4 regions of the Synechococcus sp. CBW1002 genome follow, and region 1 is predicted to be linked to each of the others. Evidence: predicted binding sites of a transcription regulator. Region 1 holds the regulator's gene; each other region holds the start of a gene.
The links. Region 1 encodes NtcA, which controls nitrogen genes in cyanobacteria. Its sites were predicted from a motif close to GTANCNNNNGNTAC; they were not measured.
Positions count from the first base shown of each region.

Region 2: a site for NtcA is predicted at 2,380-2,393, ahead of H8F24_RS06025 (anthranilate phosphoribosyltransferase family protein). Genes of this name have one in related genera too.
Region 3: a site for NtcA is predicted at 2,176-2,189, ahead of cynS (cyanase). Genes of this name have one in related genera too.
Region 4: a site for NtcA is predicted at 2,695-2,708, ahead of H8F24_RS04155 (circularly permuted type 2 ATP-grasp protein). Genes of this name have one in related genera too.

Region 1 is NZ_CP060398.1:1,628,368-1,635,617, reverse strand. Features, by position in the region: gene thyX (FAD-dependent thymidylate synthase) at 1-646, shown strand, start outside; gene H8F24_RS07760 (hypothetical protein) at 726-872, opposite strand; gene dcd (dCTP deaminase) at 1,221-1,814, opposite strand; gene H8F24_RS07750 (cob(I)yrinic acid a,c-diamide adenosyltransferase) at 1,814-2,455, opposite strand; gene ntcA (global nitrogen regulator NtcA) at 2,784-3,518, shown strand; gene H8F24_RS07740 (sulfotransferase) at 3,539-4,369, opposite strand; gene H8F24_RS07735 (DUF3084 domain-containing protein) at 4,581-5,816, shown strand; gene H8F24_RS07730 (resolvase) at 5,827-6,294, shown strand; gene H8F24_RS07725 (DUF3146 family protein) at 6,347-6,604, opposite strand; gene pth (aminoacyl-tRNA hydrolase) at 6,672-7,250, opposite strand, start outside.
Region 2 is NZ_CP060398.1:1,259,951-1,267,200, forward strand. Features, by position in the region: gene H8F24_RS06015 (molybdopterin oxidoreductase family protein) at 1-715, shown strand, start outside; gene H8F24_RS06020 (nitrate reductase associated protein) at 676-1,146, opposite strand; gene H8F24_RS06025 (anthranilate phosphoribosyltransferase family protein) at 1,136-2,251, opposite strand; gene H8F24_RS06030 (hypothetical protein) at 2,675-2,878, shown strand; gene H8F24_RS06035 (ferredoxin--nitrite reductase) at 3,193-4,761, shown strand; gene H8F24_RS06040 (hypothetical protein) at 4,691-5,131, opposite strand; gene H8F24_RS06045 (hypothetical protein) at 5,269-6,519, shown strand; gene cobA (uroporphyrinogen-III C-methyltransferase) at 6,516-7,250, shown strand, end outside.
Region 3 is NZ_CP060398.1:571,822-579,071, forward strand. Features, by position in the region: gene H8F24_RS02690 (dihydroxyacetone kinase family protein) at 56-1,783, opposite strand; gene H8F24_RS02695 (hypothetical protein) at 1,930-2,082, opposite strand; gene cynS (cyanase) at 2,298-2,747, shown strand; gene H8F24_RS02705 (formate/nitrite transporter family protein) at 2,893-3,774, opposite strand; gene argS (arginine--tRNA ligase) at 4,823-6,667, shown strand; gene H8F24_RS19060 (hypothetical protein) at 6,913-7,062, shown strand; gene H8F24_RS02715 (hypothetical protein) at 7,136-7,250, opposite strand, start outside.
Region 4 is NZ_CP060398.1:878,932-886,181, forward strand. Features, by position in the region: gene H8F24_RS04145 (IS1182 family transposase) at 1-1,014, shown strand, start outside; gene H8F24_RS04150 (IS630 family transposase) at 1,157-2,248, opposite strand; gene H8F24_RS04155 (circularly permuted type 2 ATP-grasp protein) at 2,764-4,221, shown strand; gene H8F24_RS04160 (alpha-E domain-containing protein) at 4,215-5,195, shown strand; gene H8F24_RS04165 (transglutaminase family protein) at 5,227-6,108, shown strand; gene H8F24_RS04170 (glycogen/starch/alpha-glucan phosphorylase) at 6,232-7,250, shown strand, end outside.

The sequences.
Region 1 (7,250 bases):
CTACAGCGAGGGCTTCGTCGCCGCCGACCCCGGCAGCTGGCCCGAGGAGGCCAAGGCCGGGGAGATCTGCATCAAGCGTCTGCTGGCAGGTGAGCGCGGCCACTTCGGACCACTGGAGCATGCGCAGATTGTTCTCAATGTGGGCTGGTTCCCCCACTCGGTGATGCAGCAGGCCCGCACGCATCGGGTGGGTGTGAGCTTCGATGTGCAATCGATGCGTTACACGGGCGAACGCATCTGCCGCGCCGCCGATGGGGCGATGGAGCTGGAGGAGGTGTTCTACCTGCGGCCGGTGGGCTCTTACAGCGACCGTCAGGGCAAGCGCTACCTCTACAGCGAGGAGCAGCGGGCGATCGATCTGCAGCTCTGCCAACAGGCCGCTGAGCGCTACCGCGACCTGCTGGCGGCTGGCTTTGCCGAAGAGCATGCCCGCGGCATCCTGCCATTCGATTACCGCCAGCACTTTGTGGTGAGCTTTTCGCTGCGGGCCTTCCTCCACTTTCTCGATCTGCGGGCCAAGCTCGATGCCCAACAGGAAATCCGCGCCCTCTGCGATCTGATGTGGCCCCACCTGGAGCGATGGGCACCTGAATTTGCTGACTGGTACGCGAAAAGCCGGCTGCACAAGGCCCGTCTTGCCCCCTGAGCAGCGATCCTTCGCCAAACTTGAAGTTGCCTGATCGCCTCTCTACCTGGCAGCTCCCGTGTTCCCTCCCGTCCGCGACTCACTGCTCCTGACCCTGCTCGGGATGGCTGTGGCCACAGGCGGGCTGGCCGGATCGGCAGGCCATGCCCAGATGCTTCTGGATGCGGCAGGGGCCGGATCGGTCCAAGGCATTCTGCAGCAGCAGGGTGGGGCAGGCTATGGCCAAGTCCTGGACAAGATTCGCCAGCGCCTCTCCAACGAGTCCGGGGCAACACTCAGAAATCCACAGAGTGCCGCGGGCTCAGGGAGCAGCAGCACCCCCCCGGTCGACACCTCCGGGGCGGCAGTGGCAGCACCCACCACAGGCTCAGATCCAGTGTTCTGGATCAACGACCAGCCCGTCCTCCTGTGCAGCAGCGGTTTTCCCTGCCTGGGCGCTATTCAGCGAGCCATGGGGTTGAACGGACGCTCACGGAACAGAGCATGGCGCCATTGATCCTCATGGCCTGGCAGGCCATGAGGACCGCAGAGCAGCAGGATGACGGGCTCTTCATTGCCCGGGCTACCAGTCGGTTCAGACCCTGGCCAGGGTGACCCGCTCGGGCTGATCCTGATACTTTCCGGCACGATCCTGGTAGGTGGTGTCGCAGGGATCGCCTTCGAAGAACAGCAGTTGACAGATACCTTCGTTGGCATAGATGCGGCAATCTGCGCCGGAAGAATTGCTGAATTCAAGCGTGAGATGGCCCTCCCACCCCGCTTCAGCGGGTGTGGTGTTGACGATGATGCCAAGCCGGGCGTAAGTGCTCTTTCCCAGGCAAATTACCGTGATGTTGGGCGGCACCCTCAGCTTCTCCATCGCAACGCCAAGGCCATAGGAATGGGCCGGCAGAATGAAAAAGGCGCCATCGATGTCCTCATGCAGGGGGGCCGGCTCCAGATTGGCTGGATTGAACCGCTTCGGGTTCATTACCGTGCCGGGGACATGGCGAAAGATCAGAAACTCCTGCGACGACAGACGCAGGTCGTAGCCATAGGAGGAACAACCAAAGCTGAGCACCGGTGCGCTGGAGGTCTCGGGTTCGAGATGCCTCACCAGATGGTCTTCAAAGGGATGGATCATGCCGGCATCGGCCCGCTCCTTGATCCAGCGGTCGTTCTTGAGCATCAGCCGCGGCGCAGTTGGGTGACCTGATCGGCCATGGCCATCAGAGCGGCGGGCATCGCCGGGCCCGTCAGGATGACATCCAGCTGAGCCGGCCGCTGTTCCAGCACCTCGGTGACATCCAGAAGAGACAGATAACCCAGCTCGATCGCCAGCCCCAGTTCATCAAGCACCATCAGATCCACGGCGCCCGCCAGCAGCTGCTGGCGGCTGAAATCCCACACCTCCCGGACAGCCGCCAGGGCAAGGTCCTGCTCGGCTTCAGCCTGCAGGGGCGCCGCAAGGCAGGCGGGCACCGCCGGCCGCAGCCACTGCAGGCGGCCGCAAAGCCAGAGACTGCGGCCCAGCCCCTGATCCACGCCACCTTTGAGAAACTGACTCACCAGGACGCGACTGCCCAGACCCGCCGTGCGCAGGGCCTGGCTGAACACGGCGCCGAAGCTGCCGCGGAAAGGGGCTGTGTGCACCTGAAGCAGCCCTTCGGCCTGGGGCACGGGCCGAAGGGGCACTACAGCGCGAGTCGCTGGGCGGACAGGGTCAGTTCGCTGCTCAGGCCGGGCCTCCAGCCGCTGACCCCGGACAGAGATGTCACCCCGCTGGGAGGGGCGATGGCTGCCCTGGGGGCTGGCAAGACTGGCGGTCATGGACATCCCGGAGGGCGATGGGGCCGGGCGAGCGGATCATTCCGGCCGACCTGGACAGGGACCGAAGCGATGGGATCGGACGCTGCGCTGGAACCTGAATGTAGCGGCATCTGCGCCCTGGACAAGCCACACACACCATCCCTGGTGGGAACAGACGGTTTCGCGGAAACGGCGGCACAGGCTGCGACAGGCGTCAACAGCCGCACAGGCCCAGAGCGCCAGGGGCTGGCGAGCGGGAGCGGAAGCGGAGGCCCTGACAGCAACCGTGTTGGTTGCTACAAGAAAGAGCAGGGTCGCTCCGTAGCTTCCCAGTTCCTGCCCCGCCGTCATGGTCGGCGCTACTCGCGGCTTCAGCCGTTACGCCCCCCCTCCCCCCAGCGGCTCCGCTGGCACCGGGTCGGGTGTGTCCGGCGGAGCCGGAGCCACCCTTCTCGAAGTGATGCGCGGTCTCGGCGGCAGCAGCGTCGAGACCGTGGAGCGTGGCAAAACCATTTTCTTTCCCGGAGATCCGGCCGAACGGGTCTATCTGCTGCGTCGCGGCGCCGTGCGGTTATCGCGGGTCTACGAATCCGGTGAAGAAATCACCGTGGCACTGCTGCGGGAAAACAGTCTGTTCGGTGTGCTGTCGCTGCTCACCGGGCAGCGATCCGATCGCTTTTATCACGCCATCGCCTTCACCCGCGTGGAGATGGTGACCGCTCCCGCCACCTCGGTCCGCCAGGCCATTGAGCGCGATGCCAGCGTCGGGCTATTGCTGCTGCAGGGCTTGTCCTCCCGCATCCTGCAGACCGAAACCATGATCGAAACCCTCACCCACCGGGACATGTCCTCCCGGCTGGTGAGCTTTCTGCTTGTGCTCTGCCGCGATTTCGGTGTGCCCAGTCAGGAGGGGATCACGATCGACCTGCGCCTCTCCCACCAGGCGATCGCCGAGGCGATCGGCTCCACCCGGGTGACGATCACGAGGCTGCTGGGCGACCTGCGCAACGACGGGCTGGTGCAGGTGGATCGCAAGAAGATCACGGTCTTCGACCCGATCGCCCTGGCCAAACGCTTCAGCTGACCGCCTCCACTCCAACCAGGTCAGCTGAGCAGATTGCGGTAGCGATCCAGCCAGCCCTGCGGCACGGCACCGAAACGCTCTGCCAGACGCTCCACCATCGGTAGATAGTCGCGCGCCATCTCCCGCTGAAAGCCCAGGGGGGGTTCCCGGCCGCCGGCGGCCACGTTGACGGCCGGCGGCAGACGCAGTCGCTCGTTCAAAGGGGGCGCGGCCAGAAAGTCGAACAGGTCGTCGGCGAAGGCTGCAGGATCACTGATGAGCTGTTCGAAAAAGCAGCAGTGCAACTGAGCGGGCTGGAACACCGCCTCGACGGTCTCGATGGTGCGGAGGTAGTTGGAACGGCTCACGGCGCCGGGCATGCGGGCCTGCTCCAGCAGAGCGGCAATGTCGGCCTCACCGTCGAACTGGCCCTTGCGGACCCGGTTGCGGATCGCCGACCAGACCCTCAGCACGGGATCGCGCATCACGAACACCAGCCTCAGCTCCGGTGCCAGACGCTGCATCCGCTCCCACACCGGCCGCTCCAGGGTGGCGTAGGCGGGGGTGATCTCGCCGACCCGCTTGCCCTGGCGACGTCCCTGACCAAACAGGCGGCAATACCAGGCATCACTGCGCGGCAGGAACCAGTAGCGGCCGAACCAGCGGGGATCGCGGGCGAAACGCTTCAGGTCCCAGAACCTGGCGCGTCGCCGCTCATCGGCGTCGAACACGCCGAAGCGGATCTGGGGCTTGTCAAAGTAGTGGAGCTCCTTGACCGGCGTGAGCCACAGATCCGGATGCTGGCTGAGAACCCTGTGCAGCCAGGTGGTGCCGGAACGCTGGGCCCCGATCACCATGAAGTCCGGAACCATCGCGGTGCAAGCCGGGCGGGCCAGACATTAAACGACCCAGAAGCACCGACCGGACCACAGACACCGGAACAGGCCAAGGATCAGACCCGGCGGGACGCCTCCCCAGACTGTCCGCACCGTGTCGGACGACGGGGTCTGTGCTGCAGGATGCAGCCTTCGGATCCCCCGGATCCGAAGGCTGACAGCGGAACGACGGCGTGGTGAGGCAGCGATGACGGGTTGGTTGTTGATCCTGGTCCTGCTGGTGCTGGGCGGCGTGCTCTCCACCCTCGGTGATCGGCTCGGCAGCCGCGTGGGCAAGGCGCGCCTCAGCCTGTTCAACCTGCGACCGCGCCGCACCGCCGTGCTGATCACGGTGCTCACCGGATCGCTGATCAGTGCCATGTCCCTGGGCCTGATGCTTCTGGTGAGCCAAAGGTTGCGGGTGGGCCTGTTCGAACTGGACCAGCTGGAGCAGAGGCTGCAGCAGAGCCGCGACGATCTGGCACGCAGCCGCCGCGACCTGGTCGGTGCCCAGGCCGCCAGCGCCACCGCCCAGCAGGCCAGCCGCCGAGCCCAGGCGGCCACCAAGCGGGTGGAAGGGGAGCGAAAACGGGCCCAGGCCCAGCGGGATGAAGCGGAGAAGCGGCTGCAACAACTGCGGCGCGAACTGCTGCCCCTGCAGCAGCAGCGTGCCCGGCTGGAGGCCGAGCGCGATCGCCTCAGCCGCGATGTGGCTAACCGGGACCAGGAGATCCGCCGCACCGAAACCGAGTTGGCGGCGGTGCAGGAGCAGATCAAGGAAGGGGAGAAGGAACTCCAGGGCCTTGAAACCAAGATCATCGCCCTGCGCCGCGGCGATGTGGTGATCAGCAGCGGCCAGCCCCTGGCCACCGCCAAGGTGACTCTGGAGCGACCGGAACAGGCCCGGGACGTGATCAACACCTTGCTGCAGCAGGCCAACCGGCTCGCGTTCCAGCGGGTGCTGCCGGGGGAGCCGCCGGACCGCCAGATCCTTCTGGTGCCAAGGAACGACATCGCCAAACTGGAGACTCTGCTGGCCCGCCCCGGCTCCTGGGTGGTGAGCCTGCTCTCGGCCGCCAACGTGCTGCGCGGTGAGCAGCAGGTGCTGGCCTTTCCAGACCTGCGGCCGAACCGCCCCGTGGCGCGGGCGGGCGACGTGCTGGCCACCACCAGCCTCGAACCGGAGGTGCACAGCCCCCAGCAGGTCAACAGCCGGCTGAACCTGCTGCTCGCTGCCGCCTACGCCAAGGTGCAGCGCCAGGGTTCGATCACCGATGGCCTGCAGTTCGACGCGGCCCTGCTCAACCAGCTGGCCCGCTCCCTGAGCGAGCGACCGGAAGATCAGGCGGCCCAGCTGGAAGCCGTGGCCGTGCAGGATGCCGACACTCCCGATCCGATCGTGGTGGAGCTCCGCTGGATCCGGCCACGCAACGGACGCCCCTGAACGCCGTGCCATGGCCACCCACGCCTCACCCGAGCCGAGTGATCGAATCCCTCACGGCGATGCACCGCAGCAGCGAGCCGGACTGGCGGGGTTGGATCCGGGCCGCAGCAAGTGCGGCCTGGTGTGCACCGATGCCACGGGGCAGCGGATTGTGGCGGCGGCTGTGCTGACCCCGGAAGCGACCTGGCACCAACTGAACAGCTGGTGCGCCGAGGGGCTGGTGGCTGAGATCGTGCTGGGCAACGGCACCGGCTGCCGGCACTGGCAGACAAGACTCGCGACGATCGCTGCTGTGCATGTGGTGGAGGAGCATGGCAGCACCCTGGCGGCGCGGCAGCGTTTCTGGGAGCTGTTCCCGCCTCGGGGCTGGCGGCGCTGCCTGCCCCGAGGGCTGCGGCAGCCGCCCCGCGACTGGGATGATGTGGTGGCGCAGTTGCTGCTCGAACGGTTCCTGGGTCGAACCCTGCCGCGCTCCTGATCCAGAAGGGGAGGTCCGGCTCCGCGCTGAGCCCGGGATGCCCAGCCCGATTTCAGAGACTGGCGCGCACGGTGAAGGCGTAGTCGCCGCCGGCCTCGAGCTGGTAATCGGCCTGGAGCAGAAAGCGCAGCAGAGCGTCCTGGATCAGGGCGCGGCCCAGGGAGGGCTCCACGTTGAGTTCACCACGATCGAAGGCCCAGCAGAAGGTCCACTGGAACCCGCCGGCGGACACCTCACCCTCCAGCACCCGCTGGCTGAAACTCTGGCGCAGGACCCGCAGCTGGGCGGTGGTGGCGGGCAGGCGGCTCACGAGGGATACATCACGGCGAAGGGCTCACGACAGGCAGATCAAGGCTGACAAAAGCCCATGGCAGACATCAGGCTGCCGCAGCCTGAAGCGAAAAACTGTTCAGGCGGTTGCCGGCCCGCTCGATCCCGAGCCGGCGGATCAGGTCGATGCCGGCCACCACCTCATCGAGCACTGCGGCCAGGCCAGGCTGCTCGTCCGCCGAGAAGCGCCCCAGCACGTGGGACACCGTGCGGGCCCGGCGCTCGACGGGATGCTCCGCTGGAGCGCCGATGCCGATGCGCAGCCGCGGAAACTCCTGAGCGCCGAGGTGCTGGATCGTGCTGCGCAGGCCGTTGTGTCCACCGGCGCTTCCGCTGGCACGCAGGCGCAGACGACCGAAGGGCAGATCCATGTCGTCCACCACCACCAGCATCTGGGAGGGTTTCAGGTCGAACCAGTCGAGGGCTGCACGAATCGAGCGTCCACTGTCGTTCATGAAGGTCTGCGGCATCAGCAGCCGCAGGCGCCGATCGCCATGGCCCACCTCCGCCAGCAAGCCGTGAAGCTTGGCCTGCTGGCGAAACCCGACGCCCTCCTGGCGTGCCAGGCGTTCGAGGGCCATAAAGCCCACGTTGTGACGCGTGTCGACGTATTTGGAACCCGGATT
Region 2 (7,250 bases), 370 kb from region 1:
GCAGGTGTTTGCCGAGGTGGGTCGCCGCCTTGGTTTTGTGGATCAGTTCACCTATGCCTCAGCCGCTGAGGTCTATGCCGAGTTCGTGCAGCTCACCGCCGGTCGTCTTTGCGATGTCTCCGGTCTGAGCCACGATCTTCTCCGTCTGGAGGGGCCCCAGCAGTGGCCCTTTCCGATCGGCACCGAGCCCACCACCGAAGCCCGGCGGCTGTACACCGATTGGCGCTTCGCGACCCCCAGTGGGCGCGCCCGCCTGATCGCCGAGCAGCCGATGGGGCTGGCGGAGCCCCCCAGTGAGGCCTATCCCCTGGTACTCACGGTGGGGCGCTACCTCGGCCACTGGCACACCATGACCCGCACGGCCCGTGTTCCCCGGCTCACGGCGATGCATCCCGAACCCCTGCTGGAAATCCATCCCGACGATGCCGAATCCCTGGGCCTGGAGAGCGGAGCTCTGGCCTCGATCAGCTCACGCCGGGCCAGCATCACCGCCAGGGTCGACATCACCGAACGGATCCGGCCAGGCACGGTTTTTCTGCCGATGCACTGGGGATTCATGCAGGAGCAGGCCTGTGAGGTGAATGCCCTGTTGCACGAGCAGGCCTGCCCGATCTCGAAGCAGCCGGAACTCAAGGCTGCGGCCGTGTGTGTTGCGCCGGCGCCGGCGCGACAGCTTCAAGGGAAGACCTCGATCAGCGCGGCCGCGAGGTTGTGATGGTCGTGCCCGGGGCGGGCCAGCTTGCAGAGGGCGAAGCGCTCCAGTTCTGACAGGGCAAGCCAGCACTCCGGGCTGAGGCTGTATCCCAGTTCGGCGGCGGCCGTCGTGACCGCCACGGGCGGTTCACCTCCCCGCTGCCAGGGTTCCTGGCTGGCGATCGGCAGGTCTGTGGCTTCGCCATCCGGCAGGTCCCGGGTGCGCTGCTTCAGATGGGTGGCCAGGGCCCGGAGTGCCTCGGCATCGTCGCCCCAGAGCACCAGCTCCTGCCGCTCCGCTTCGGGCATCGCCAGCCAGTGGCTGAGGCGAAGTTTGATGCCGGCCAGATCAAGTTTGCGCCTCACACAGAGAGGGATGCAGCGCCAGTTGCCGACGAAGTCGTGCTCAAAATCAAAGCAATGGCTGCCCTGACTGGCCTGGTCAGGACGCATCGGCCCTCCACTGGATCAGACGCTGCAGCTGGGTCAGACCGGCGCCGCTGTTCACCAGGTTCCGGGCCATGGCCAGGCCACGCTCGAGATCGGCCTGCACCCCCGCCAGAGAGAGATAGACGCCTGCATTCCAGATCAGAGCCGTTGTCAGCGGGCCCTGTCCGCCCAGGGCCGCCAGCGCCTGTTGGCTCCAGCTGTCCAGCTCGAGCCAGGGCACATCGTTGTCGTAGCAGCCATGGTCACGGGGATGGAGGATCATCCGCTCGATCTGGTCACCCCGCGCACGGGCGGTGATGCAGGCCCGGCTGATCGGCAGGTCTGTGCTGCCTTCCAGGCCTTTCACGGTGATCACCTCCTCCTCTCCCGCCAGATCCAGTGCTTTCCATGCCCGCGATTCGGTGGGGGGATGCACGAAGCCGCTCACCAGGAGATGGGGACCGCGGTGGGCGGTCCAGAGCAGTTCGAGGCTGGCGACGGGTGGGCGCTTCCCCAGATCTTCCCGAATCTCGGTGAGCCGCTCCGCCAGGGGGAAATGATCGGGCTGATGGATCAGGGCCAACCGCTGCTGAGTGAGCCCCTCCTGAACGGTGGCCAGCGGCAGGTGCAGCAGATCGAGGCCCAGGGAGGCGAACAGTTCCATGGCCGTCACCCCGTATTTGACCGGCATCCGGCTTCCGCCCTGCAGCACCACCGGCAGGCCGGCGGCAGCCAGCACCAGGCTGGTCAGCGGGTAGATCGGGGCTGTGCGGGTGCGGCCATCAAAGGGCATGCCGAAGCTGACCGCTCGCTCGGTGGTGTGGAGGGCGGGGCCGAGGTCCCTGTAGAGATCCAGCATGCCGGCGAGTTCCTGGGTCTCCGGTCGTCGAATCCGGTGGGCGATCAGGAAGGCACCGATCTGGGCTGGACTGGCCAGGCCGCGCAGCATCAGCTCCAGAGCATCCCGCGCTTCGCTGCGGCTGAGGCCCTGGCTGGTGTGCTCACCGCTGCCGATTTTCTTGAGATAGAGCTTGAATCGCTGGCGTTCATCACTGGGCTGTCTGGCAAATGCTGCTGCGGCTTCCAGGGTGGTCGTGGGATCTGGCGCGGGATTCGAGGTGGCTGGCATCAACATGGACGGTCGGCACTGAATCCACCAGCACCAGTATTTTCCACAGCTGAATGCGGAACTGTGCGGGTTGTGGCCTGAGCCGCACGGGGCCCAAGCGCACGGTGTCAGCCCATCACTGCGAAGAAGTATCAAGCGATACTGATTCTTTCCTGAAGATGCGACGGGGCGATCAGGTCGATCGGTTCGGTACCAACCATTGCATCAAGGCGCGTCGTGGGCCGAGAGAGTCACCCGAACGTCCCCTGTTCCCGTGCGTCTCGCCGCTTCCTTTGGACTGTTGCTCGGTGTCCTGCATGGCTGGAGCGTTCTGGATCTGAGGGCCTCCCAGGCGGCCGCCCCCTTCGCAGGCCTCTCGGAGGCGGCGCCTCTCCAGGATTCGGGCCGCTCATACTGATGCCATTCATCAGCTTGGTTGCTGCCATGGCTGCGCCGCTGCAGGTCACCCGCGCCCAGGCCTCGCCCCTGGGGGTGGCCCTCGCCTTCCTTGGCATGTTCGTGGTGGGCTCGCTCGCTGTTCAGCTGCTGGCTTCGCTGCCGCGCTCCTCGGGAGCGGCTTCCCGGTCGGGTCCGGTGCCGGTGATTGCCCATCAGGCGACGCTCTGGCAGACCCTCGGCGAACGCTGAGTCTCGGCGGGTCGGATTCAGGGAGTGTCCCGGGCCAGCCTGGTCTGGGAGCTGGGATGGGGGCGCGGCGAGATTCCGTAGCGGTAGTGACACGAGCCCTGAAGCTTCCGCCTCAGGATGTGGCGATCGCGTGATTCGGGTACTGGCGCTGCTGTTTCGGCTGCCGTCTCCGACGACTCTTGCCGGCTGCGTATCCCTCATTGGCGCTCGCCGGCCCCACCGCTCTGCTGGATGCCGGCGTGGTGGGGCTTTCGAGGTCACGTCATGCCTCCTCTGCTTCCTGTTCCGGCGCCGTATGGGCGCGCTACTTCTTTATGCAGACCCCTCCCGTAACCGATCTGTCAGCTGAGCCCAAGCTCAGTAAACTCGAGCAGGCCAAAGCCGACTTCTGTGGCCTCGATCTGGAGCCCCAGCTTGCAGATCTCGCTCTACAGGGGTGGGAATCCCTGGATGAGGCCACCCTCACCATTCATCTCAAGTGGCTGGGTATCTTTTTCCGGCCGGTTACGCCGGGGCGCTTCATGCTGCGGCTGCGGCTGCGCAATGGTGTGATTCAGGCGGAGCAGTTGGAGGTGCTGGCCGAAGCCGTGGATCGCTGCGGCGAGCATGGCAGCGCCGACATCACCACCCGCCAGAACCTGCAGCTGCGGGGGTTGTTGTTCGAAGACATGGCCCCGCTGCTGGCGGCGATGGAGCGGGTGGGCCTCACCAGCCGTCAATCCGGCCACGACAATCCCCGCAACATCACCGGCAATCCACTGGCCGGCATCGATCCCGAGGAGGTTTTCGATACACGACCACTGGTGAGCGCGATTCAGGAGCGGCTCTTCGCTCCGGATGGTCCCCGCAACCTGCCCCGCAAGTTCAATGTGGCGGTGGGAGGGGCGCCAGACAGTTTCCTTCTGCATAACGATCTTGCCTTTCTTCCGGCCTGGAGCGGTGGGGCCAGTGGTGGTGAGCTTGGCTTCACGGTGATGGTTGGAGGCTTCTTCTCCGCCCAGCGCAATGCCCTGGCTCTCCCGCTGGGCGTGTGGCTTCCGCCGGAGCACTTGCCCACATTCACGCTTGCGGTGCTTCGCCACTTCGAGGATCAGGGCAACCGGGAGGTGCGCAACAAGAGCCGGTTGATGTATCTGATTGATGCCCTGGGGCTCGACGACTACCGCACCGCCGTGCTCGCCCGGTTCGCTGCATTCGCCGGTACCGCGGCGGCCGACACGGTGCGGCCGCACGATGGCAGCAACCTCGTCTGCCGCGCCCCGCGTGATGGTCTGGGGGTGCATGCCCAGAAGCAGGACGGCCTGCATTGGGTGGGCCTGCATGTGCCGATGGGCCGGTTCCGTGGCGCCGACCTGTTTGAGCTGGCGCGCCTGGCGCGCACCTATGGCAGCGGAGAGCTGCGTCTGACCGAAGCCCAGAACGTGCTGTTGCCGAATGTGCCGACTGACCGCCTGGAGGCGCTGCAGCAGGAGCCGCTGCTACAACGCTTCCGTCTCGATCCCGGAGCCCTGCAGGCCGAGGCGGTGAGCTGCACCGGCAATGCCTACTGCAGCTTTGCCCTGATCCCCACCAAGGGCCTGGCCCAGGATGTTCTCGATGCGCTGGAGACGAGGATCGATCTCCCTGAGGCTGTCCGCATGCACTGGACCGGTTGCCCCAACGCCTGCGGCCAGCCCTACATGGGTCAGATTGGCCTGATGGGTGCCAAGGCTCGCAAGGATGGCGAGATGGTGGAGGCCGCCAAGATCTTTCTGGGAGGTTCCATCGGCCAGGAACCGAAGCTGGCGGAGCTCCACGACAAGGGGGTCCCGCTCACCGACCTGACCGATGTGTTGGAGCAGCTGCTCCTGGAGCGCTTCGGTGCCACGCCGAAGGCTGCCTGACCGCCCCCGGCCACCAGGCAGGGCGACGCCAGCCGTGCTGCTGGCGTTGCTCCTGCCGCCAGACCCGATCGATCGCCTCCAGTGCGGCGGTGTCGTGGGGGTCCTGCCCGCCGTAGAGGAGACGGGTGAGCCGCTCAGGGTCGAATCCCATCAAGGCCGCTTCCTGCCACAGGCGGCTGCTACGGGCCGTATCGCCGAGGGCGAACTGGGCTCGATCGAGATCGCGCACCCATCGGAACAGCAATTGCCGCTCCTTGAGCGCATCCAGTCCGTCGAGCTCCGCCCCTGACGCCGAAACGCTGGCCGATTGCACCCCAACGCCGCGCTGTCGTGCCCGATCGAGCCCTGGGTCTGCGGTGGTCCGGATCATGCGATTGGCCATGGGGTCGTTCGAGCAAGCCTGCACTTGTGATAGACGCCATGGACGCCACCACCCTCTCCATCACATCAAACGTATCGATGGCTACGGTTTCTGAGCCAGGGTGGTGCCCGCCCCATCCCCGTGCCATGCCGGAGCTGTTGCCGCCACCGGGCAGTCCGGAACGCTGGCCCTGGCTTCAGCAGCTGCGCCGCCGGCCGAGTCTGGATCTTGAGCCCTGGTTGGTGGCGATTGAAACGGGCCGATTGCAGCCGGAGGCCGATCTTCTGGCCGTGTTGGCGGAACGCGTCGACGGCCAGGCCACGGTGCGCCTGCTGGCCTGGTGGTTGGCGGAGCCCAGCGCCGATCCGGAGTGCCTGTCCGTGATCGCTCGGTTGCGCCATCCCGGCTGTGCTGGGCTGCTGCGCCAGGCCCTGGCGACGGCTTCCTCCGACCGTCAGGAGCTGCTGGTGCCGCTGCTCGGCCATCAGCGGGATCCAGCTGATTTCAACCGGATGCGCTCCCTGGCCCTCGAGCCAGGGCCGTTGCTGTTGCGCCGGGCAGCACTCGAGGGTCTGGCCCTGGGACTGCCGGCATGGCCCACCGAATCCCTGCGGCAGGTGCTGCGGAGCTGCGCCGTTGATCTCGATCCCCTCCTGGCAGGGGCAGCCGTGGACCTTCTGGCCCGGCTGCCGCACGGCCGCCGCAGCCTGTCTCACCTCGATCCGTCGCGGCTGGACGGGGCCGTGGCCAGGCGGCGGCAGCGGCGCCTGGCCGGTCTGCGCCGCAGTGCCCTGCTGCTGGTCGTGCATGGACGGCGGGGGGGTGTGATCCCCGAGGAACTCGGCACCCTGGCCCGGGAGGTGGAGCGTCTGCGGGGCACCCCGGTGCATCTGCACGCCCTCACTGCAGACCCCTGCCCCGCGCCGGGCGACGGCGGGGACCTCACCCTGGTGCCCCTCTTCCTGCTGCCGGGCACCCATGTCCGCCACGACCTGGCTGCGGTTGCGGCCCGATGGCGAGGCCGCGGTGCCGTGGGTCGCGTGCCCTTCCTGGGGGCCTGGCCCTGCTGGCAGGAGGCCCTGCGTGAGGAGCTGGCCGAGCTGGCCGGTTCGGCTGCAGTGGGATCATCCCCTTGGCTCATCCATCACCCCATGGACGGCAAGCTGGGATCTCGGTATCTGCGGTATCTGGAGCGGAGTCTGGGGGTCCGTTGCCGGTCCGCTGTTGCCGATGGGCAGGAGCCGGTGCCGGCGATGGAGGACGGAGCGCCCGTGCTGCCGCTGGTCCTGGCCGCCAATCGCCTCACCGACAGTCTTCCGCAATGGCTCGGGCGGCCCCTGCTGCAGCGCTTCCGCTTCCGTCAGCTGCTGCTGACGCAGCTTGAGGCCCTGCCATGACCACGCCCCCCTCGCCGGGCATCGTCTATCTGGTGGGAGCTGGTCCGGGTGACCCCGAATTGCTCACCCTCAAGGCCCACCGGTTGCTGCGCTGCTGCGACGCCCTCGTCTACGACTCCCTGGTGCCGAAGGCCCTGCTGGATCTGGTGCCGGAGGGCTGCGAGCGGCAGTTTGTCGGCAAGCGCCGCGGCTACCACTCGGTTCCGCAGCCGAGCACCAATGCGGTGCTGGTGGAGCTGGCCGGTCGCCATCGCACGGTTGTGCGGCTCAAAGGGGGCGATCCCTTCCTGTTCGGCCGCGGCGGCGAGGAGGCGGCCCACCTGGCGGCGCGCGGCATCCCGGTGCAGGTGGTGCCCGGTGTCACGGCGGGGATCGCCGCACCGGCCTACGCCGGCATTCCGGTGACCCATCGCCGGGCGGGTTCGAGCGTCACCTTCGTGACCGGGCACGAGGAGATTGACAAGGCGCGCCCCGGCGTCGACTGGCAGGGGCTGGCCCGCTGCAGTGACGGCCTGGTGATCTACATGGGCCTCCATAACCTCAACCGCATCTGCAACGAGCTGATCGCCGGTGGCCTGGCGCCCGACACCCCGGCCGCCGTGATCCAGCAGGGCACGGTGCTGGGGCAGCGGGATCTGGTGGCTCCCCTGGGAGAGCTGGCCGATCGGGTGGCGGAGCAGGGGTTCGTGTCGCCCTCGATCGTGGTGGTGGGGCAGGTGGTGGCGGAACGG
Region 3 (7,250 bases), 1.1 Mb from region 1:
CGACACGATGCCTCTCCATGGGGTGGGCAAGGGTCCTGAGGCGCCCAGGCCAGGCTCAGATCTGAACGGCCACCGACACCTCCGCCAGGGAAACGGCGCCTGGATCGGGGTGGCCGACGCTCCTGGCGCCATGGGATCGGGCTCGACCCAGTCGGGGCAACAGCTCGGCTGTGGCCTGGGCAGCATGAACTGCGCAGCTGGCCGCCTCAGACCAGGCCCTGGCAGCCGACTCCCCTTGGGCGATACCGCTGCTCAACCGTTCCGAGAAAGGGATCAGGGCATCGACCAGGGTCTTGTCGCCAGCCTGGGCCTTGCCGAGATTCCGAATGGCGCCAAGAGCGGCGGCGACGGCTCCGGCCAGGGCGGTTGGATCCAATCGATCCGCCGCGGCGAGGGCATTGCCGGCAGCCGCCAGACCAATGCCCCAGAGGGCACCGGAGCTGCCGCCGCCCTGCTCAGACCAGGCCTCTCCGGCTTCCAGCAAGACACGGGCCACGCTGCCCTGGTCGTCCACCGCCCGCTGGGCAGCAGCCACCGCCCCACCGACGCCCCGCACCATGCCCAGGCCATGGTCGCCGTCTCCTGCGATGGCATCGAGCTGGCCCAGCTCCTGGTGGCTCGCCTCCAACGCTGCCTGGGCCTTCTGGAGGCCCTCCAGCACCCGACGGGCCCAGATCAGCTGATCCCCCTGGCCAGCTGGACTGTCGCGCGCTGATGCCGGCGGAATCGGGGCAGGAGCGTCTGCCTCCCGTTCCGGAGCGGTCGTCGGGCCGAGTGTCGGATGGCCGCGTTGGAAAGCAGCGCTGTCGGCTGGGGCTTGCCAGAACGGCTCGAGCTCATCGTCGAGCCAGAAGAGACTGAGAGACAGCCCGGCCATCTCCAGGCTGGTGACCAGTTCGCCACATTCGGCATCGACGATCCGCACGCCCCTGGCCTCAAGATTGCTTGCCACCGCATCGAAGAGGCTGAACAGCTCCTCATATTTGAACCCGCCCAACCCGTTGAGCAGCACCACTACCCGAGCCTCCTGGGGCGGTATGTCATCCGGGCTTTCCGCCAGCAGCGCAGCCACCAGCAGCTCCGCCAGTCCGGCAGCGTCGGGGAGAGGACGCTCCTCCAGCCCCGGCTCGCCGTGCACGCCCAGCCCCACGGCCATGCGACCCGCCGGCACAGAGAACAAGGGAGACTCCGCCCCCGGCAGGGTGCAGCCGCTGAAGGCCACACCGAGGGTTCGGGTGCGGGCATTGGTCCGCCGGGCCAGCCTCTCCACCGCATCCAGGTCCAGGCCTGCTTCGGCAGCCGCACCGGCCACCTTGTACACCGCCAGCCCGCCGGCAATGCCACGGCGCTGATTCATGGCGGAGGGCGGGGCACTGGCGATGTCATCACTCACCGCCACAATGCGCACATCGTGGCCCTCGGAACGCAGGCGTTCCGCCGCCAGGCCGAACTGCAACATGTCGCCGGTGTAATTCCCGAAAGTGAGCAGGAAACCAGCGCCCCGATTCACCTCACGGCTCACACTGACGATCTGGCCAGCCGACGGCGACGCGAAGATGTTGCCGCAGGCGGCACCGGCGGCCATGCCCATCCCGACAAAGCCCATGAACGCGGGATAGTGGCCGGACCCACCGCCGGTCACCACGGCCACCCGTCCCCTGACGAGGCCTGAGGCACGCACGACACCACCCGCCACGGCCCGCACCCGGCGGCGATTCGCAGCCACGAACCCAGCCTTGGCCTGTACCGCAAAGCGGCCGGGATCGGTGATCAGGTGCGTCATGCTCTGAGACCCCGAATGGGGCCGTCCGGATCGTCAGCATCAGCATGGACCCTGCTGCTGTTGCGGCCCAGGAGTTTCATGACAGCGTCATGCTGTACCACCCATCTCACTACCCAGGACCATCGGGACGGTGCCGAACGCCGCGGTCACTCACAGGCCGTGAGGCCGTCGTAGCGACCGTGGCGGGGGTGGGCAGGATGATCACGGCCGGCAGCGACGTAGAGCCGCTGGAGGATCAGAGAGGGGACTGGCTCAAACAGGCCTAGATGGCGAAGGTAGGAAATGAGGGCATGAACCATCCGGCAGCTCACACAGGTCGACCTCATTCCAATCAGACCATCGGACGACGTCTGTATGAAAATCATCCAAAAGGCCTGGTGAAATCCAGATCTGTAGTGATTGATGCCAGCAAGACGCGTCGATCAATCGATAGTCAGGAGTTCGCAACTGACATCAGGCCATGATCCAATGGCACGGCCTGATGCGGTAGCGGACATCACGACAACCGTTGTTCATGACTGCGAACCAAGACACAATGATCTCTGCATTGCTGGCTGCCAAAAAAGCCAAGGGAATGAGCTTTGCCGACCTGGGCGCCAAGCTGGGCCGCGACGAAGTCTGGGTAGCCTCCCTGTTTTATCTCCAGGCCACCGCCTCGGCGGACGAGGCAACCCAACTGGGTGAGCTGCTGGACCTGGATGCGGAAATCATCGCTGCATTGCAGGATTTCCCTACCAAGGGATCGCTGGATCCGGTTATTCCCACTGATCCATTGATCTATCGTTTTTACGAGATCATGCAGGTGTACGGCATGCCACTCAAGGATGTGATCCAGGAGAAGTTTGGCGATGGCATTATGAGCGCGATCGACTTCACCTTGCACGTGGACAAAGAAGCCAATCCCGCCGGGGACCGAGTGAAGATCACCATGTGCGGCAAGTTCCTGCCTTACAAGAAGTGGTGATCCAGGCGCTGCGCGTGCCCACCGGCCGAATCAGCCAGTAACGAAAAAGGACCCGTCGCAATGCGACGGGTCTGATCGTTGGAGACCTTGCTGATTGTTGAAAGCCGTTGAGAAAGTCGACTTTTAAATCAGCTTACCCAGATCATCAACGGGCGCCAAGCTCGGCAGCCAACTCACGCTCAAGCTTCTCATCATGCACCGTGGGCAGCACATTGCTGACCGTTGTGCGATGGGTGCTGTAGAAGAGCATACCGATGAACACCATCCCACCAACAATATTTCCCATGGTGACAGGCAGGTAATTCCAAAATGCAATCTGTCCGAAACTTACGCCAGAGCCCAGAAGAGGCCCCGTGGTGTGCAGGAACATGTTGACCACGATATGTTCCATACCGAGAGCCTGGAATGCCGTGATTGGCAGCCAGCAGGCAAGGATCTTTCCAGGAACACTTTTGCTGACGAGCGCCAGAGTGACACCAAGGCAGACCAACCAGTTGGCAATAAGGCCTCGGACAAAGGCAAGAAAGAAACCAAGGACACCGAGGGACTGATACTTGACGATCACGTTGGCTTTATTCAGGCCGATGATCTTGTTGGCGACCGCAACCCAATCCCCTGACCCTGCAGCCAGATCTGCAGTTCCACCACTTGTGAGGCTGATGGCAAACAGGATGCCCACCAGGCCTGTACCGAGGAAATTGCCGATCCAGACCCAGATCCAGTTCCGGATGGTTTTGCTCCAAGTGGTCTTACCTGCCCAGACCGCCATAGGAAGCAAGGCAAAGTTACCGGTGACCAGTTCCATGCCGAACAACACGATACTGGCGAATCCGAAAGGAAAGATCAGAGACCCGATCCACGGTATTCCGGTCTGAACCATGATCGTGAGGGCAAGGCACAAGGCCAGACCGAGAACGGATCCGGAGTAGAAACCTCGCAGCAACAGATTCTTGATGCTGACGCCGGATTTCTTGCCGCCGGCAGCAATCATGCCGTCAACGAGTTCATTTGGTAAGACGTAATCCATCTTTGAGGTGCTACTGAATTGGAACTGGGAACGAAAGAGTTAGGCGCCTCAGCCACGGATGGCGTTGATGAAGCAACCGATCAGCCCACTACCTGGACGGTGGCCTGCCTGGACAACCCTGTCGGGTGCCATGAAGTGATGGCCATGGGAAGAGAAAAAGCAGCTGTGGAATCAAGTTGGCGCCAACTAAGCAGAGCCTGCCGGTAGGGCCCCAGGGAAATGGACGATGAGACTACGCCTCAGTCAAGATGTCCAGCCAGAGGGAGCACTTCAACAGGGAAGGTACTGGAACAAGACAGACGACGAAGAAGCGAGAAGCATTCACTGCCCCGAGGGGTGGACGCAATAACGTCCAATGTTGACCTGTCGGAAACAAGCGAGATCAACGGAACTTGTCTAGGTGCTGCCAGAACGAAGTGTTGTGACAGATGCTACAGAAGATCAATCCTGGCTGCCCAGGGGCTTCGGAGCTCGTGGCACAACCGTGCTGATCGTCTCCCATAGAGGTGCCGGCCTGAAAAGTCACAGAGTGGGCAATGTGTGCGCAGCGCCGCTTCCCCATCAAGCATTCCGAGCCCGTCGCGTTAAAGGCTTGTCAGCGATCTGACGGCTGTGACGAGGTCCTGATTCCCTTGATAGACAGATGAATGTGGACATGGGGAGAGTGAACACCCTGAGCTTTTCAACGACAAGACCGCGTCGGCCAGATCATGGCCGGGGTGAATTTCCTGCATGGCTGATCTCTCCTGAATGGTTGACTCTGGGCTTCATCCAACCTCGATTCCCAGCCCACGCACAGCTCACCCCCGGACTGGGAATGCTCCAGCAGTGAGTCACTGGCATCAGTGCATTTCAGAGGTCTTTCGGTCGAAAGTCCAGACCGAATCCGAAGCGAGTCTCACGGGCCCTGCAACGAGGCCTTCCCGATCACCCGCGCCTCAAGCCATCCATTCCACCAAGCCTCCACCTGGGTGCCGCCGGTCCGGATGGATGATCAGGGCCTCTCCCGCCACAGGCGGGAGGCTTGCCGCTCTTCCAGCCCTCCCCCATGCTTCGCCTCGCCCAAGCCCTCGACAGCCAGCTGTGTGCGGCAATGGAGCGGGCGTTTCCGCAGGCCGCCGCCGAGGCCCGTGCAGATGGCCGGCGCCTGGATCCCCAGTTGGCAGCGGCCAGCAAGCCCGAATTCGGTGATTTCCAGGCCAACGGCGCCCTGCCCCTGGCCAAGCCCCTGAAGCAGCCGCCCCGTGCCATCGCCACGGCGATCGTGAACGAACTGGCGGCGGATCCAGCCTTCGCGGAACTCTGCCTGGAGCCCCAGATCGCCGGGCCCGGCTTCATCAACCTCACCCTGCGTCCTGAGCGGCTCACGGCCGAGGTGGCGGCCCGTCTTGGGGACCCCCGCCTGGGCGTTCCCGCGGCTGCGGAGGTGGGCGGAGGCCAAGGCGGCAGCGATCAAGGCGGCGGAGCACCGGCGGCTCCGGTGGTGGTCGACTTCTCCAGCCCCAACATCGCCAAGGAGATGCACGTGGGCCATCTGCGCTCCACGATCATCGGCGACTGCCTGGCCCGGGTGCTGGAGTTCCGCGGCCACCCGGTGTTGCGCCTCAACCACGTGGGTGACTGGGGCACCCAGTTCGGCATGCTGATCACCCACCTCAAGCAGGTGGCCCCCGAGGCGCTGATCACCGCCGATGCGGTGGACCTGGGCGATCTGGTGGCCTTCTATCGCCAGGCCAAGCAGCGCTTCGACGACGACCCCGTCTTCCAGGCGACGTCCCGCGAGGAGGTGGTGAAGCTGCAGGGGGGAGATCCGGTCTCGCTGAAGGCCTGGGGCCTGCTCTGCGACCAGAGCCGCCGGGAATTCCAGAAGATCTACGACCGGCTCGACATCCGCCTCAGCGAACGGGGCGAATCCTTCTACAACCCCTACCTCGAGGCCGTGGTGAGCGACCTGGAAGCCACCGGTCTGCTGGTGACCGACGACGGCGCCGGCTGCGTGTTCCTGGAGGGGGTGAGCGGCAAGGACGGAAAGGCCCTGCCGGTGATCGTGCGAAAAAGCGATGGCGGCTTCAACTACGCCACCACCGACCTGGCGGCCATCCGCTATCGCTTTGCCGAGCCCCCGGCCGGCGATGGCGCCCGCCGCGTGATCTACGTGACGGATGCTGGTCAGGCCAGCCATTTCGCCGGCGTGTTCCAGGTGGCCCGGCGGGCCGGCTGGATCCCCGCAGACGGGCGGCTGGAGCATGTGCCCTTCGGCCTGGTGCAGGGCGACGACGGCAAGAAGCTCAAGACCCGTGCCGGCGACACCGTGCGCCTGCGGGATCTGCTCGATGAAGCCGTGGAGCGGGCAGGCACCGACCTGCGCCGCCGCCTGGAGGAGGAGGGGCGCCACGAGGAGGAGAGCTTCATCACCCAGGTGGCCACCACCGTGGGACTGGCGGCGGTGAAGTATGCCGACCTCAGCCAGAACCGCACCACCAACTATCAGTTCAGCTTTGATCGGATGTTGGCGCTGCAGGGCAACACCGCCCCCTATCTGCTCTATGCCGTGGTGCGGATCGCCGGCATCGCCCGCAAAGGCGGCGACCTGGCGGGCCAGGCGGAGGCCTCCAGCCTGCAGTTCAGTGAGCCTCAGGAGTGGGCCCTGGTGCGAGAACTGCTGAAGTTCGACGCGGTGGTGGCCGAGGTGGAGCAGGAGTTGCTGCCCAACCGGTTGTGCAGTTATCTCTTTGAACTCAGCCAGGTGTTCAACCGCTTCTATGACCAGGTGCCGGTGCTCAAGGCTGAGGAAGCCGCCCGCCCTGGACGCCTGGCGCTCTGCCGCCTCACGGCCGACACCCTGCGGCTGGGGCTGGGGCTGCTCGGCATTCCCAGCCTGGAGCGGATGTGAGCGCTCCTGGCAGCAGGTCATCCGGCCTTTCCCAGCGGCGACCGGTCGGCGCAGGAGCCGAAGCTGCCGCGGAGATGGGGTTCATCGAGAGGCAGGGGTCCGTCACCTGCTTGCGGCGTCGTTCGGGCATGGGACTCCAGAATCCTTGCCTCCATGGCCATGGTCAGCCGATCACTCCTGAATCGATCACCACACGGCCCGCAAGAGCAATCTGAGCAATGATGCGTTCAGACAGTGTTCCCCAGATGATCGGGATCGAGACGATCCAGAGGGGCAAGTCCTGCCCCTACGGCACAACGAACAGCGAGCTCACATCGGGTCTGATTGAGCGCATCGGTGGCAGCCCAAGCACTGTTCGTCTTGAGCGCGAGACCAGGCATCGTGGCAGTCAGTGATCAGCTCTTCGGGAGTTGGATCAAGGCCCAACGCCCAAGCTCGGAACCGGCACGCCCGTGATGGGCATGAGCTTCAAGGCGGATTGACACCGCCATCAGCGGCATCCGCCGGTTGAAGCGGCGGCACCCCCATCGCCGCTCGCAGCTTCTCCAGCGGCTCATCCACGTGCTCCCAGAAGTTCCAGGCA
Region 4 (7,250 bases), 750 kb from region 1:
ATCCGCAAGGCCGAGATCCTGGATGCCCAGGAAGACCGGCGCTACGGCAAAGGAAACCTGGGCAGTGAACTTCCCGATGAGCTGCGCCACAAGCAGGGCCGCCTCGCAAAAATCCGTCAGGCCCGCAAGGAGATGGAGGCGGAAACCGCTGCAGCTGCAGCGCGGCAGCGGCAGGAGGAAGCCGAGAAGGCCAGAGCCAAAGCGACCGCAGCCGAGGAATCGGATGGATCGGCCCCTGAGCAGGCCGAGCTGAACAGGAAAGCGGAAGCCGCAGCGGCAAAGGCAGCAGCGGCGGGGGACAAAGCCATCGAGGCCGCCGAGAGCGCTGGCCTCGAGCCACCAGATCTGGAGCCACTCGCCTCTGACGCGATGCCCAGGCGTGGTCTGGCGAGAAAGGCTGACGGCACACCGACGGCCAAGACCCAACGGAATTTCACAGATTCCGACAGCCACCTCATGCAGTCCGGCGGCACCTACCTGCAGGGCTACAACTGCCAGCTGGCGGTCGACAGTGACCACCAGGTGATCGTGGCGGTGGGCGTCAGCAACCAGCCACCGGACGTGGAGCACCTGGAGCCCATGCTGGAGCGGATCGCCGCCAGCGCCGGTGAACTGCCGGACGTGATGACGATGGATGCGGGCTACTGGAGCGACGACAACGCAGGTCACTGTGAGGACCTTGGCATTGACGCCTACATCGCCACCGGCCGTCTGCCGCATGGGAAGCCGCCACCGCCACAGCGAGGACCGCTGCCCAGAGATGCCGACGCCAGAACCCGCATGGCCCGCAAGATCAGAAGCAAGAAGGGATCCAGGATCTACGCCCAGCGCAAAGCGATCGTGGAGCCGGTGAACGGCCAGATCAAGGAAGGCCGGGGCCTGCGGCGGTTTCTCTTGCGGGGCCTGGAGAAGGTCGATGGTGAATGGCATCTGATCGCTGCCACCCACAACCTGCTCAAGTTGTTCCGGTACAGGCGATCACAGCAGCAGCTCTGGGCAGCAGCGACGGGATGAGGGGTAGAGACCCTGGCAATGCCGCCAGGGCTGAGTCAACCTCGCCCCAATGAACCAGCTCAGCGGGAGAGGTAGACCTCAGAGCTCACCTCACCGGGATTCGTCGTGACCAGGGGCTCGCTGCTCTATTGGCAACAAACTCCTAGTGTGCCGTCCCGGAGATCTGCGAGCAAAGTCGCTGGAGCTTCTCCAGGATTGAATCCGCTGTGGCCGTCCAGTTGAACGGCGCCTTGGTCTTGTTGTAGGCCGCCACGAATTGCTCGATCTTGGAGATCAACTCCTTGACGCTGGAGAAGCTGCCGCGTCGGATCGCCCGCTGGGTGATGATCCCAAACCAACGCTCCACCTGGTTGATCCAGGAGGCGTAGGTCGGTGTGTAGTGCACGTGGAAGCGGGGCCGCTGCGCCAGCCAGGCCCTCACCTTGGCGTGCTTGTGGGTGCAGTAGTTGTCGACGATCAAGTGGACATCAAGCTCCTCGGGGACCGACTTCTCGATCTGGCGCAGGAACCCCAGGAACTCCTGATGCCTATGGCGGGGCTTGCATTGGGTGATCACCTCGCCTGTTGCCACATCCAGAGCAGCGAACAGCGTGGTGGTGCCGTGGCGGATGTAGTCGTGGGTGACGCCCTCCACGTAACCCAGGCCCATGGGCAACAGCGGCTGGGTGCGGTCCAGTGCCTGGATCTGCGTCTTCTCGTCGACGCAGAGCACCATCGCCTTATCCGGAGGGTTCAGGTACAGGCCGACGATGTCGCGGACCTTCTCCACAAAGAACGGGTCGGTGGAGAGCTTGAACGACTTCTGCCGGTGGGGCTGGACCGAGAAAGTCTGCAGCCAGCGGTGAACGGTGGTTTTGGAGATGCCGGTGGCAGCCGCGAGGGAGCGCGCAGACCACTGGGTGCTGCCATCGGTGGGCTTGGTCTGCAGTGCCCGGTTGATCACCTCCGCCACCGTGTCGTCCTCGTAGGTGCGAGGCCTACCCGGCCGCAGCTCGTCATGCAGGCCCTCCAGGCCCAGCTCCCGGTACCGCTTGCGCCACTTGCCAACGGTCATCCCCGTCAGCCCCATCCGTTTGGCGATGGCGGTGTTGGTCTCGCCGGCACCGCAGGCCAGCACGATCTGAGCGCGCTGCACGATCGAATGCGGCAACGACCGGGAATTTGCAAGGGCCCGCAACTGCTGAACCTCGTCCTCGCTGAGGACCAGCGGAGGCATCGGACGACCAAGCGCCACAAGGCACCTCGGGTGACACTCTCGATTCTAGCTGTTATTTCCGGGACGGCATACTAGGCGCGGATTCTCGGAACAACCTGTCACCGTCACAACGGATCCGGCTGCCTGCGCCACGACTCCGTGCAACCAGCCCCAGAACGCTTCAGGCCAAAGCATCCCCACCTGCCAGCTCAGGCCTTACCAGCACGGGCTTCCCCCGCAGCACCGTCTTCAGACACGGTCCCAGCAGTCACCGATCAACCCGCCAGAGATGACATCCGAGCCCCGTCGCCGTCGTGCACGCCTGCCGACACACAGAGCTGCTCAGCCAAGACCGGCACCCACAGAACGGAGCCGACCTCCGGCGCGATTAGGCTGATTGAGGCATCTGCGCTGTTCGGCACGGACCCCTGGCCAGGAAAGCAGCGGAAGAGGACTTGAAGCTCCTGACGCCAAGCAGCCATTCCGTAGCTATTCATACCCAGAGGTGCCCCCGACGCTCAGCATGATCCGCCAAGGTCAGCCGGAGCCGGGACATGTTTACCGAGTACAAACCCAACCGCGGCTACGACGAGTACTTCAGTTCCACCGATGAACCCCGGGCGGCCCTGCGGCCCCTGCTCTCCTCGCTCGGCAATCTGGGGCTGGAGGAACTCAACCGCAACCATGCCGCCGCCGGCATGCTGCTCAAACGTCTCGGGGCGACCTTCCGCCTCAATGATTCCGGCAACCGTGGCGTCGAGCGGATCCTGCCCTTCGATCCGCTGCCACGGCTGATCGCTGTCGGGGAATGGCAGCGGCTGGAACTCGGACTGATCCAGCGCCTCGAAGCGATCGACCACTTCCTGGCCGATGTCTACGGCGATCAGAACATCCTCAACGACGGCGTCATCCCCCGCTCCGACGTCGAGAGCTCCCAGGGCTGGCGCCCCCAGATGCAGGGATTCCAGCTGCCGCTGGGCCGCTGGTGCCACATTTCCGGCCTGGATCTGGTGCGCGATGGCAAAGGCACCTGGCGCGTGCTGGAGGACAACCTCCGCTGCCCCTCCGGGGTGGCCTACTTCCTGGAGAACCGGCGCGTGATGAAACGCATGTTCCCCAGCCTCTTCCAGGGCCGCACCGTCCAGCCGATCGACGATTACCCCTCTCACCTGCTGCAGACCCTGCGGGAACTCGCTCCCTGGACCGAAACGCCGAAGGTGGTGCTGCTGACGCCGGGTGTGTTCAACAGTGCCTATTTCGAGCACAGCTATCTCGCCCAGCAGATGGGCATTCAGCTGGTCGAGGGGCGTGATCTGATCTGCCAGGACGATCGGGTCTGGATGCGCAGCACCAGCGGCCTCGAGGCGGTGGATGTGATCTATCGCCGCATTGACGACGACTTCCTCGATCCGGCGGTGTTCCGCAGCGACTCCATGCTGGGGGTACGCGGCCTGATGGCCGCGTACCGCGCCGGCCGCGTCGCGATCGCCAACGCCCCCGGCACCGGCGTGGCCGACGACAAGCTGATCTATGCCTATGTGCCGGAGATGATCCGCTACTACCTCCACGAGGAGCCGATCATCGAGAACGTACCCACCTATCTCTGCTCCCGCGACGAGGATCAGGCCTACGTGCTGGAACATCTCGGCGAACTGGTGGTCAAGGCCGTGGCCGAGGCCGGTGGCTACGGCATGCTGATCGGCCCCCACGCCAGCGCCTCTGAGATCAGCGAGTTCGCCGACAAGATCAAGGCCAATCCCCGCAATTACATTGCCCAGCCCACCCTGGACCTCTCCACCGTTCCCTCCCTCAGCGACGGTGAACTCTTCCCCTGCCATGTCGACCTGCGGCCCTACGTGCTGCGCGGCAAGGGGGCCTGGGTCAGCCCGGGAGGGCTGACCCGCGTCGCCCTGCGGCGAGGCTCCCTGGTGGTGAACTCCTCCCAGGGGGGCGGCTGCAAGGACACCTGGATCGTGGACGAACGCCAGGCCGAGGAGGTGGGCGCATGCTGAGCCGCGTCGCTGAATCGCTCTACTGGATCAACCGCTATGTGGAGCGGGCCGAAAACATCTCCCGTTTCGTGGAGGTGAGTGAAGCCATGGCGCTCGACTGCCCGCCCGGCAGCGCTGAACCCTGGCTGCCCCTGATCGACGCCAGTGGGGATCGCGAGCTGTTCGACAAGCTCTGCCCGGCAGGCTCGCCCACCGACGTGGTGCAGTTTCTGGTGCATGAGGTCGAGAACCCCAACAGCATCGTCAATTGCATCGCCATCGCCCGTGAGAACGCCCGCCAGATCCGCGAGGTGATCACCACGGAGATGTGGGAGCACATCAACGATCTCTACTGGACCCTGCAGGAGAATGAGGCGTTCTGGCGCAAGCCTCCCCAGGAGCAGCTCCATGAGATCCGGCGGGGCTGCCAGTTGTTCTATGGCATCACCGATGCCACCCTCAGCCGCGACCTCTCCTGGCAGTTCAGCCGACTGGGTCGCCTGATCGAGCGGGCCGATAAGACCACCCGCATCCTTGATGTGAAGTACTTCCTGCTGTTGCCAAGCCCGGCGGAAGTGGGTGGTGTGCTCGACGAACTGCAGTGGATCTCCCTGCTGCGTTCGGCCGGGGCCTATCAGATGTTTCGTCAGTCGAGCCAGCGGGCGATCGAACCCAAGGCCGTGGCCGCCTTTCTGTTGCTGGATCCGGTGTTTCCCCGTTCGGTGCGTTACTGCCTGGAGCGCATTCACGACACCCTGAGAATCGTGCAGGGCCGCTCCGTGCCCGGCGCTCCCGATGCGCTCGAATGCCTCAGCGGCCTCACCCTGGCCCGCTGGAGTTACACCCGCATCGACGATCTGATCGCCACTGGTCTTCACGAGGCGATCGATGCCTTTCAGAGCGATCTCAACGCCATCCACGATCTGATCGAGGCCCGTTACTTCGAGGTGGCCATCCCCACCAGCTCGGAGAGCAGCGACAGCTCCGACGCCTGATCTCCCCATCCAGCGGCTCCACTCCACCGGCATGCGCGCCCGCGTCACCCACACCCTCACGTACCGCTACAGCGCACCGGTGCTGCTCGGTCCCCATCGTTTCTGTCTCAGGCCCCGCGGCCACGGCTTTCAGCACCTCCGCTCCTTCGAGCTGAGCATCACCCCCGATCCCAGCCGCCTCTACCCCCTGATCGCCGCCAGCGGCGATGAGATCCTGCGGGCCCGCTTTCTCGATGCCACGGAGGTGTTTGAGGTGAAGGCCACCAGTGTGGTGGACACCCTGGTGCCGGCAGCCCTGGCCGTTTGCCTTGAGGAGAACGAGCCGCTGCTCCCCTATCCGATGGGCCATCTCAATTGCGATCTGCTGGGAAGTCTCCAGGGTTGGCTACCGAATGGCCAGCACGATCCGGCGGCGGTGGACCTGGCCCAGGAGGCGCTGATGGGCTCCGACCAGCGGGCGCTGCTGTTTCTGACGCAGCTGGTGGAGATCATCCAGGACCGGGTGAAATACACCCAGCGTCACATCGGCCCGGCCTGGCCGGCCGGCCGCACGCTCAAGGAGCGGGTGGGATCGTGCCGCGACCTGGCGATGCTGATGATCGAGACCTGCCGCTGCGTGGGCCTGCCGGCCCGCTTCGTGAGCGGCTATCACCTGGTGGAGCCGAGGCCGAAACGCTATGACCTGCATGCCTGGGCGGAGGTGTACCTGCCGGGGGCCGGCTGGCGGGCCTTTGATCCCAGCGGCATGGGCGCCATCGACGATCGCTACATCCCGGTGGCCACCTCCTCGAAGCCGGAACTGACCGCCGCCGTGACCGGCAGCTTCTCCGGCCCCCCCAAGGTGACCAGTGAGCTGGAGTGGAGCATCGAAGCCGAAGAACTGGCCATGACAGAAGCGCTGGCGGCCGTCTGACGAAGCCGAAGAGATGCCGAAACCCCCATCATCGGTAGCGATTGGTGCAGCATCGCCACCCCAGCGGGGAGCATGAAGGGACCACCCTTTGATCCAGATGCGGCACTGTGCCGCGCCCTTTCCATGGTTCTTTCCCCCCAGTCCCCGGGCACGGCGTCCAGCCATGGCCTTGCCGAGGCGATGCGCCGGCATCTCTTCTACAGCCAGGCGAAGGCCCCGTCGCTGGCCACCAGCCACGACCACTACCGCAGCCTGGCCCTGGCGGTGCGCGACCGGCTGCTGCAGAGCTGGGTGGACACGGCCGAGTCCTACACCGAGCAGGGGGTGCGCACGGCCATCTACCTCTCGGCCGAGTATCTGCTGGGCCCCCACCTGGAGAACAACCTGGTCAACCTGGGGATTCGGGATGACGCCGAGGCCGCCTGTGAGGAACTGGGCCTGGATCTTGAGGACCTGATCGCCGAGGAGCCGGAACCGGGCCTGGGCAACGGCGGCCTCGGAAGGCTGGCGGCCTGCTTCCAGGAGTCGATGGCCAGCCTGGAGCTGCCGGCGATCGGCTACGGCATCCGCTACGAGTTCGGCATCTTCCGCCAGGGAATCGGCCCCACGGGCCAGGTGGAGAGCACCGACCCCTGGCTGAGCCGCGGCAACCCCTGGGAGGTGATCCGGCCGGAGTGGAGCTACCCGGTGGAGATCGGCGGTCAGATCGTGCTGGGCGTGGCCTACGACACGCCGATCCTGGGCTACGGCGTGCACACCGCCAACACCCTGCGGCTGTGGTCGGCCCAGGCGCCCGACGACTTCGACTTCGCCTCCTTCAACGCGGGCGATTACCCCAAGGCGGTGCTGCGCAAGACCCAGTCGGAGACCCTCTCGAAGGTGCTCTATCCCAACGACGAGATGGAGCAGGGCAAGCGCCTGCGGCTCAGCCAGCAGATCTTCTTCGTGAGCTGCTCCCTGCAGGACATGTTCCGCATCCTGCAGGGGCAGGGCCTGGCGGTGACCGATTTCCACAAGAAGTTCGCCGTTCAGCTCAACGACACCCATCCGGCGATCGCGGTGGCGGAGCTGATGCGCCTGTTGATCGATGAGCACGGCGTCGACTGGGACACCGCCTGGACGATCACCACCGCCTCGATCAG